Regions from separate parts of the Marinobacter sp. L-13 genome, predicted to be linked through region 1. Evidence: riboswitches for the same ligand, from Rfam matches in the RefSeq annotation. Region 1 holds a riboswitch; the other holds the start of a gene.
What was found. Region 1 has a riboswitch for glycine ahead of AC13DD_RS08705 (trimeric intracellular cation channel family protein). Riboswitches for the same ligand answer to the same signal wherever they lie in the genome.

Region 1 (4,986 bases):
GCATCAGCAACCCGGCAAAAGCCTGTGGTATTGGCGCCAAATACGTAGTCTCCCGGCCGGCCGTATTCTTCAGCGGTTTCAAAACAGGAGCGGTGAATTTCGATCATGATGTCCTTAAGGCGGTGTTCGCTGTAATCGAAACTCCAGGAGTCCCGGGAGGCGTTCTGCTGCATTTCCAGCGCGCTGGTAGCCACGCCACCGGCATTAGCCGCTTTTGCAGGACCAAATAAAATGCCGGCGTCGCGGAACAACTTCACCGCGTCTGGAGTGCACGGCATATTGGCACCTTCAGCAACCGCCAGGACGCCATTGCGAATCAACGCCTTCGCGTCGCCCCCGGTCACCTCGTTCTGAGTGGCGCACGGCAGGGCTACCTGACAGGACAGTTCCCAAATGGACGCCCCGCGCACGTAATCGCTTCCATTCTGCCGCCGGGCGGCATAATCGCTGATTCGGCCGCGTTCCGTCTCTTTGATCTGGCGAACCAGCCCAACATCGATTCCGGCCGGGTCGTAAACGTAGCCACTGGAATCGGAGCAGGCGATCACCCTGCCCCCAAACTGCTGAACCTTCTCCATCGCATAAATTGCGACGTTCCCGGAGCCGGAAACTACCACGTCCTTGCCCTCCAGATCGGAACCTTGAGCCGCCAGCATCTCCCGGACAAAATAAACCGTTCCGTAACCTGTCGCTTCCTTGCGCACACGAGCACCGCCCCATCCGAGGCCCTTACCAGTCAGCACGCCAGATTCGTAACGGTTGGTGAGGCGCTTGTATTGCCCGAACAGAAAACCAATCTCCCTGGCTCCTACGCCGATGTCGCCTGCTGGCACGTCGGTGTACTCGCCAATATGCCGATACAGTTCGGTCATGAAGGATTGGCAAAACCGCATGATCTCATTGTCAGATCGGCCCTTGGGATCAAAGTCGGAACCACCCTTGCCTCCGCCGATCGGCATACCGCTCAGAGAGTTCTTGAAGATCTGCTCGAAACCCAGAAATTTCACCACGCCCAGATTGACGGAAGGATGGAACCGCAAGCCCCCCTTGTAGGGCCCAAGGGCCGAGTTGAGTTCAACGCGAAACCCCCGGTTGATCTGCACGGTACCAGAGTCATCCACCCAGGGGACCCTGAAAATGATTTGCCGCTCTGGTTCGCAAATACGCTCAAGGAGCTTCGCTTCCTTATACTCGGGATGCTTGGCAATCACCGGCGCCAGCGAGTCGAGAACTTCCAGAACGGCCTGATGAAATTCAGGTTCCGCGGGATTTCTCAGGACGACCTGCTCATACAGCTGGTCAAGGGGGGCTTTCTGGTGCATGCATCTTCCTCGTTCAGTTTGCGTGAGTCACATGGATAATTTTCAGACGCAGCTGGTTCTTTCCAGCCAAAGGCCAATCAATACGATCGCCTACCCGAAGACCCAGCAAGGCTGCACCCGCCGGAGCCAGGACGGATACACACTCCTCGCTTCCGTCTCGCGGGGTCGAGTACACGAGTCTCTTCGTGTACTCGGCGTCGTTACTCTCATTTTTAAAATGGACCAGAGAATTCATGGTGACGGTGCCGGAAGGCAGCTTTGCGGCATCAACCAGAGTTGCTCTATCAAGCTCGAGCGCAAGCGCTTCGGCTGTTTCAGTGCCATGTAGCTGTTTCTCCAACATCGCAGATAAACGATCAAAATCCTGTTCTAAGACATAAATAGCTGGACGTTCGGACATACCGACTCCTATAGGCCCGCAAGGCAAGGTTCAGTTGGGGGATGTGTTCAGAGGGTTTCGCCGAATTCGACGAGGGATTCGACGAATTCAGCGAAAGGAATGGCAAATACGGCGAGGCCCGGCAGCCAGAAATGCCGCCGCTGATAAAACGGAATGGATGAAGTAAAAACCGGTTTTCATTTTGAAACTCAGCGACTCTGAAAAAGGAAAAATCTTAGCAAGCTACGTTAGCTCAGTTCACGAGGAAATGAAACGATGAAAAGGTCTGAGGCTAGACCATGCCCACAATTCGAGGGCTTTCTCAAACCCACATCGCGCTCATTCCCAGCGTGTCTGCGAATAGCTGAATACTGGCAACGACAACCCCCAGCGAATGGCCGCCATACGCAGAAGCAGCCCGAGACTGAAAGCGGCCAAAAGAGTGACATTCTCGCCCACCCCTTGGCGAAGCAAGGTCAGGTACAGGAAAGCCACCATCAGTGAAACGCTGGCGTAGAGTTCGTGGCGCAGCACCTGCGGGGTGCGGTTACATAAGATATCCCGGATGATACCGCCAAAGATCCCTGTTGTGATGCCGGCCATGACCACCACCACGGTGTCATAGCCCAGCTTGAGCGCGACATTGCAGCCAATAACCGTAAAAGCCACCAGACCTATGGCATCCAGAACCAGAAACAACTGATGCAGATGCCGCATGAAGCGCGCAATCACGATGGTGACCAGGCCACCGGTAATGGTCATGTAGATATAGCGAGGGTGCTGGGTCCAGGTGACTGGGAAATTACCCAGAAGAATGTCCCGGACAGTTCCGCCACCAAGGGCGGTAAAAAACGCAATTACAGCGACACCAAACAGATCCATGTTCCTCCGCCCGGCGGTGAGGGCTCCCGACATGGCTTCGGCGGTAATGGCAATCATATAGATAGAGGTCAGCACACAGGACTCCTGAGTTTCTGTGGCCTCTCCCCCTGTCCCTGATACCTGAGAGTTTACAGAGCCTGGCTCTGCTTGCCCCTTCGGTGGACTGCGGTGGCAGTCGCTCTCCAGACGGCGTTAGATGATGCTCGCAGTACCTGTGCCTGAGCGTTTATGGGAGTTTGCGCCTTCGGCGGGGCCAACGGCCCACTCTCCTGCGAGACCGGGCATTATAGAGAGATAGGAAGCTAACGTCGAGCGAGGCGGCGGGCTGATAGGCTCAGAATTTTTGACTAATTCTTACTGGTTACTCCGTTATCTTTTTGAAGAGGCGCCCTTTATGCTGCTTTTCCAAGCAGACATTCCTACACGGATTCACTAAGCAGCCATTCCTACACGGATTCACTAAGCAGCCTTCGACGGCTTGTGGCCGCTATCTAAGGACACCCCATGAAACTACAAACCATCATCTGCAGCACGCGCCCCGGCCGAATCGGCCCTTCCATTGCCCACTGGTTCAATTCTCTGGTCAATGACCAGGGAACGTTTTCCAGCGAACTGGTCGATCTAGCTGAGTTCAAGCTTCCGGTTTACGACGAGGCCAACCATCCTCGCATGCAGAAATATGAGCATGAGCACACCAAAGCCTGGTCAGCGAGCGTAAATAAGGCAGATGCCTACGTCTTCGTCATTCCCGAGTACAATTTTTGCCCGCCGCCATCGTTCACGAACGCGTTGAACTACGTATACAACGAGTGGAACTATAAGCCTTGCGGGTTTGTCAGCTACGGCGGTGTTTCCGGTGGACTCCGTTCAGCCCAGGTTGCCAAGCAGCTGGTTACTACGCTGAAAATGATGCCGATGGTGGAAGGAGTAATGGTGCAGATGCCGTGGGAGAAACTGGATGACCAGCGCAACTTCCTCCCTGCCGAGCATCACACCGGCTCTGCCAATGCCATGCTGGACGAAATGGCGAAATGGGCAACGGCCCTGAAGTCGCTACGCTGAACACCAGAGTAGTTGAGCAGATTCCCCGGTTAGCAAACCGGGGAATCTGTAGCTTCTACTTCAACGGGCATCAACCCTGCCGGTTTATCAGAACACGGCCATCACGAATAGACGCGGCAACCGGCAACTGGCCCAACAGCACCTCGTAGGGCGACTGCCCCTGCAGAACAACACAGCGAGCCGGAAGTCCCTCCTCGATGCCGTATTCGTCCAGATCCAATGCTGCAGCACCGTTGTCGGTGATCAGCTCCAGCGACCGATCAATCCAACCCATGCCCAGCATGTGGCAGGCGTGCAGGCCTACGTCCAGGGTACGGAGCATGTTGCCGTTGCCCAGTGGATACCAGGGATCGCGGATGGAATCCTGGCCGAAGGCCACCTTCAGTCCCGCATCCAGCAGTTCCGGAACCCGGGTCAGGCCACGACGTTTCGGATAACCATCGAAGCGGCCCTGCAGGTGCAGGCTTTCGGTGGGCATCGACAGGAAGCGCAGGCCGGATTTCTTCAACAGGCGGAACAGCCGGCTGCAGTAATGGTCGTTGTACGAGCCCATGGCACAGGTATGGCTGGCGGTGACCCGTGAGCCATAATCCAGCTTGAGCGCCTCGGCAGCGAGCACTTCCAGGAATCGGGATTCGGGATCGTCGATCTCGTCGCAATGCACGTCTACGAGAAGGTCGTTTTTGTGGGCCAACGCCACCAGCCATTGAACCGATTCAACGCCGTAATCTCGAGTGAATTCGAAATGGGGAATGCCACCGACCACATCGGCCCCCAGACGAACCGCCTCTTCCATCAGCTCCTTGCCCTGGGGAAATGACCAGAGACCTTCCTGGGGAAAAGCGACAATCTGCAGGTCTACTGTGTCAGCCATACGCTCACGCACTTCCAGCATGGCCTTCAGCCCTGTCAGCTTGGGGTCCGTCACGTCCACGTGGGTGCGGACGTGCTGAATGCCGTTATCGGCAAACAGCTTCAACGTCTGTTCGGCCCGACCGATCACGTCGTCGTGAGTCAGGCTGGCTTTGCGCTCAGACCAACACTCGATACCTTCAAACAAGGTACCACTCTGGTTCCAGCGTGGCTCGCCGGCGGTCATGGCCGCATCCAGGTGGATGTGCGGCTCCACGAAAGGAGGAGCGACCAGATTTCCGCCGGCGTCCAGCTGGTTCTCGGCAACGCTTTCAGTCGCATCCTGCGCCGTGACACTGCTGAATTTTCCATCGGTGATGGTCAGCCGGAATAACCCCTCACGGCCCTGCAACCGAGCATTGGTAATAGCGTTCAGATTTTCACTCATAACATCTCCACACAGATTTTCCGCTGGCTTGAATCATGGCC
Region 2 (4,986 bases), on a different contig from region 1:
GGTACCGAAGTCATCGATCGAAATGTGCACGCCTGCCTGTTTCAGTTTTTCCAACTGTTTGGTTTGGCTTTCATCGCTGCCGAAAACCTCGTTTTCAGTCAGCTCCACCCCAAGCTGGTGAGGCTGAAGATTGTAACGTTCCACCGTTTCGAGAATATGGCTCGCAAGGTGTGGATTGGTGAGCTGTCGTCCCGAGAGATTGATATCAACCCGCAGGTTTTCCAAAGGGGTTTTCTTCCATGCGCTGAGCTGTTTGCAGGCTGCTTCGATTACCCATTCGCCTATCCGGTTGATGAGGCCAGACTTTTCAGCCACGGGAATGAAAATGGCTGGTGAAACTGCCCGGGATTGACCGTGAAAACAACGAAGAAGCGCCTCGCAGGAGTCGCATGTGCGATCCGCGAGGCTGATCTGGGGCTGGAAAAACAATTCGAGGCCATCGTTATTCAAGGCGTCTCTGAGCAGGTTGGTGATTTCCTGATAACTGACCAGCCTGTCATTGATATCCGGGGTGTAGAAGCACACGCCGTTCTTGCCGGTTTCTTTGGCCTGATACATGGCGGCGTCTGCATTGCCCATCAGCTCAGCCACGGTGGTTCCGTTGTGCGGAAAAAGGCTCACGCCAAAGCTGGCGGTAACCTGGTAGCAGTCGCCTTCCAGATGAACTCTGTGTTCCAGAGCGTCTATCAACCGACAAACAAGTTCATGAATACCTTCAGGGCCTTCGAAATCGAAGATCAGCAAGACAAACTCGTCCCCGCCAAAGCGGCTCAACAGGTCTCCGCCTCGAAGTTCGGCCCTCAAGGTTTCGGCCACCGCTTTCAGGAGACTGTCACCATGATGGTGGCCACGGGTATCGTTGATGATTTTGAAATTGTCCAGATCGATAAAAACGACCGCTAATTCCTGTTGCAGGCGATCAGCCTCATCCAGTCGGCTCGACAACTCGGCTTCCATGAAATGCCGGTTGGGTAATCCGGTCAGGTCGTCAAAACTCGCGCGCCGGTAAAGCTCGTCTCTGGCTTGTTTCTGCTCCTCCAGGCTGATGTCGATGCAGAACATCTCACATTCGCCGCTGTCCTGTTTGATCATTACATGGCTGGAGTAGACGGGGACCAGGTGCCCTTCTTTGTGCTTCAATTCGAGTTCGTCGGAGGGAATGCTGATGTTTTTCTCAAGCCAATTGCGGTGCGCTTCGATCACACCGGTGCGCATGTGATCGGGAATGATCAGGTCTTCCAATAGCTCTCCCAGCGCTTCATCCCGGGAATAGCCATAAATGCGCGCGCTTGCTTCGTTCCAATAAATTACCCGGCGGTGTCTGTCGTATCCCTGAACAGCCACCATGGGCAGACTCTCGATCAGCTCGTAAAACCTGTTTTCACTGTCCTCGGTAGCCGAGCGACTTCCTTGTCCAATATCCATTGCGGGTCAGCATCCTCATGATTAGCGATAAACGTTTCGCGAAGCGATGATGCAATAGAATGAGAATAGTTCGGGATCCCAGGGTTATCTAGTTGGTTTACTGATTGGTAGGGCGGTGCTGTCTCTAGAGCGGCGTTGCAGTCTGCTCTGCGGTTTCCTGCTCCTGCTCCAGCTCTTGCTCCAGCCTGGCGATACAGCGATCGAATGCCCGGCTGATCCTGGTCTGGTCCTTGATCATGTCCAGCCGTGGCCATGTGGCCTGTTCACCGAGATTGATATACATCTCGAGATCTTCAGGGCTCGGGTTGGAGAGGACCTTTCGGTAAAGGGACGCCTTGGGCGGGAAATGGATGTTGATGTCCCCGAGGTATTGCTGACTGGTCATGGCGTAGGCCTGCTCGATGAGTGGCCGTGGTTTCTGCTGGGTGCGGGTGGGGGAGACGGAGATATTCAGTGTTCGGCCACTGTGCTCATAGGCTTCCTTGAAACTGACGCTGCCCAGATTGTGCTGGAGATGCTCCTGAAGTTGGCGTGGATCCATGGCATGGCCGGCCCTCAAGCCTTCCGTGACGCCGAGCCAGCGGAAGGCATTCAGGTGAATCCGTTCCGGATGGTTAAAGAACTCTGCCAGTTCCTTGTCGTTCCGTGTGCAGATGGCACCCGCCACGATGGCACCCATGCTGGAACCGGCCATGACATCCGGCAGCAGATCCTGTCGCCAGAGCGCCCGGGTGACACCGATGTGGTAAATACCAAAGGCCGCACCCCCGCTGAGCATCAGGGCTGGCCGGCCATAGACCCGCTCGGCGTCCTGAAACATTTTCAGTTTTCGGGCGGTTGTCACTTCCGGAATAGGGTGGTCGCAAATGAATTCCATGGACGTCTCGACGGCATCCAGGAATTCACCCACCAACCGATTGGTGCCGCTGCGCGCCACGGTGTAAAGATCGGGATAGGATAATTCGCCCAGGTGACGGTAGAGGCTCTCCTGAAGGATCCGGATCAGTCGCCGCGTGTCGCCATTCTGCCGGCAATGGTCCATGAGGCCCATGTGCTTGCGCATCAGGCTTTCATTCAGCATCCCGGTCTCTTCCTGCTCGCGCCAGTCCAGCAGCCCGTCCATGTCATCGAGCGCGGTAGCGGCCTCGCACCAGTGCTCGTAGTCGTGGGCCTGTTCCAGTTGCTGCTGGAGCTGTTTTCGGGTCTTCAAGGCGTGTTTCATGCTTTTTACCTTAACCCATACGGCCCAAGCTGTGCAGAGGCTGGTTTCCTGGCTCCGGGTTATTTGCTATGTTTAGGCCCGTGGGTTGGGTTTTATTACCAATCAGACATGTCTGCGGGAGAGACTGAATCCCTTGCGATCAGCGCCGAAGGAGCAACTGCCCCGGAAACTCTCAGGCAAAAGGACCGCTGGCATGAATACTTTCCGAAGAGCTGTCGACAATCGCGTCAGTCGGCACACCGAAGGAGCAAACGACCGTTTTCGTTAAAACGGCTCGTGAATCTCTCAGGTCCCGTGACGGAAGGGGTGCTTTCTGCCATTTCGAGCAGGGAGGAAACCCTTGGCGCTCACGGAGATTGGAATGAAGCGAATCGCAGTAATTGGCGGTGGTATCACTGGTATTACCACGGCCTACACCCTTGCCAAGCGCGGGCTTGACGTTACGGTTTACGAGAAGCATCGCTATGCGGCGATGGAAACCTCCTTCGCCAACGGTGGACAGCTCTCTGCTTCCAACGCAGAGGTCTGGAACAACTGGCAGACCGTGATGAAGGGCATAAAGTGGATGTCCCGCCGGGATGCGCCACTGCTGGTCAATCCCAAGCCGTCCTGGCACAAGCTGAGCTGGTTCGCCGAGTTCATTGCCGCTATTCCCCAGTACGAGAAAAACACCACGGAAACCGCTCGCCTGGCTATTGCCGCCCGCGATCACCTGTTTGCCTGGGCGCAGGAAGAAGGCATCGATTTCGATCTGAAGAAGCAGGGTATCCTGCACATCTACCGGGACAAGGCCGGGTTTGACCACGCTGAAAAGGTATCGCGCCTGCTGGCGGCTGGTGGCCTTGAGCGCCGTTCGGTGACCCCGGAGGAAATGAAATCCATCGAGCCGACCCTGGCCGGCAACTATTACGGCGGGTTTTTCACAGAGAGTGACTCCACCGGTGATATTCACAAGTTCACCAATGGACTGGCGGATGCCATCAAGCGGCTGGGCGTTAAAACCTGTTATGGCCACACGGTGACCGAGCTGAGCGCCGATGAGCGTAATGCCTGGGTGACCGCCCACGATGGCACCGAACAGTCCCGGGACACATTTGACGGCGTGGTGATCTGTGCCGGCGTCGGCAGCCGCGGGCTCGCGAAAAAGCTGGGTGACCGGGTGAATATCTATCCGGTTAAGGGGTACTCAATTACCGTGGAGCTGGACGACGAAGCCTCGCAAAAGGCGGCACCAACCGTCAGCTTGCTGGACGATGCTACCAAGATCGTCACCAGTCGCCTGGGCGATGGTCGTTTCCGGGTTGCCGGTACCGCCGAGTTCAGCGGTTACAACCGCGATATCAAGGACGACCGCATCCGCCCGCTCACCCGTTGGGTTGAGCAGTGCTTCCCAGGTGTCTGTACTCGCAAGGTAGTGCCCTGGGCAGGCTTGCGGCCAATGCTGCCGAACATGATGCCAAGGGTTGGGCCAGGTCGCCTGCCGACCGTGTTCTACAACACCGGTCACGGTCACCTGGGCTGGACGCTCTCTGCGATTACCGCTGAGTTGGTCGCTGAGAGCGTTACCGGGGATAGCCGGTAATCTCGCGGATTTTCCGGTACAGGGGTTGAAGCTGAGGGTACATCTTCAGATAAACCTCGGAATACAGCCGCTGGTAAAGAGCCCGGGTTTCTTCGTTGGGATGAAAAACGTCGCCAACCCGGGTCATCTTCGCCACGGCGGTGTCGAAATCCGGATGCAGCCCTAGCCCGACAGCGGCATCAATGGCGGCGCCGAGCCCGGAGGTCTCATAGGTGTGAGGCCTCTCGGCCGGCAGCCCGAGCACATCGGCGGTGAGTTGCATCGCCGCATCGCTCTGTGAGCCACCGCCGGCCACTCGCAATTTCCTGATCTTCACGCCGCTTCGCTTCTCGATTTTTTCCTTTCCTTCCCTGAGCGCGTAGGCCAGACCTTCGAGGATGGCGCGATAAATGTGGGAACGGGTGTGAACGTCCCCGAACCCGATGATCGAGCCTTTCGCTTCCGGCCCCGGCTGGCGCACGCCGGGTGACCAGTAGGGCTGAAGCATCAGGCCCATGGATCCTGGTGGCACTGCCTTGACCAGTTCATCGAACAGCGCTTCCGGCTCGATACCTCGTTCCTCGGCCAGTTTCTGTTCTCTCAGCCCGAACTCCCGCTTGAACCAGCTCACCATCCAGAAACCCCGGTAGATCATGACCTCCGTCGAGTAATGGCCGGGCAACGCAGACGGATAGGGCGGCATCAGCCGGATCGGTTCGACGTAACGCTGGCTGGTGGTGTTGATGGTGGCAGTGGTGCCATAGCTCATACAGCCGAT

Region 2: linked by a shared signal. The riboswitch ahead of AC13DD_RS17895 (D-amino acid dehydrogenase) and the one ahead of AC13DD_RS08705 (trimeric intracellular cation channel family protein) in region 1 are both predicted to bind glycine.

What each region holds. Positions count from the first base shown of each region.
Region 1 covers NZ_JBSXNQ010000050.1:141,215-146,200, reverse strand. Annotated here, with positions in the region: gene gdhA (NADP-specific glutamate dehydrogenase) at 1-1,322, opposite strand, end outside; gene rnk (nucleoside diphosphate kinase regulator) at 1,336-1,722, opposite strand; gene AC13DD_RS08705 (trimeric intracellular cation channel family protein) at 2,041-2,640, opposite strand; glycine riboswitch at 2,681-2,779, opposite strand; glycine riboswitch at 2,780-2,865, opposite strand; gene AC13DD_RS08700 (NADPH-dependent FMN reductase) at 3,088-3,645, shown strand; gene codA (cytosine deaminase) at 3,716-4,945, opposite strand; gene AC13DD_RS08690 (PucR family transcriptional regulator) at 4,979-4,986, opposite strand, start outside.
Region 2 covers NZ_JBSXNQ010000065.1:61,326-66,311, reverse strand. Annotated here, with positions in the region: gene AC13DD_RS17905 (putative bifunctional diguanylate cyclase/phosphodiesterase) at 1-1,425, opposite strand, end outside; gene AC13DD_RS17900 (DUF3336 domain-containing protein) at 1,550-2,647, opposite strand; glycine riboswitch at 2,753-2,845, shown strand; gene AC13DD_RS17895 (D-amino acid dehydrogenase) at 3,009-4,229, shown strand; gene AC13DD_RS17890 (FGGY-family carbohydrate kinase) at 4,210-4,986, opposite strand, start outside.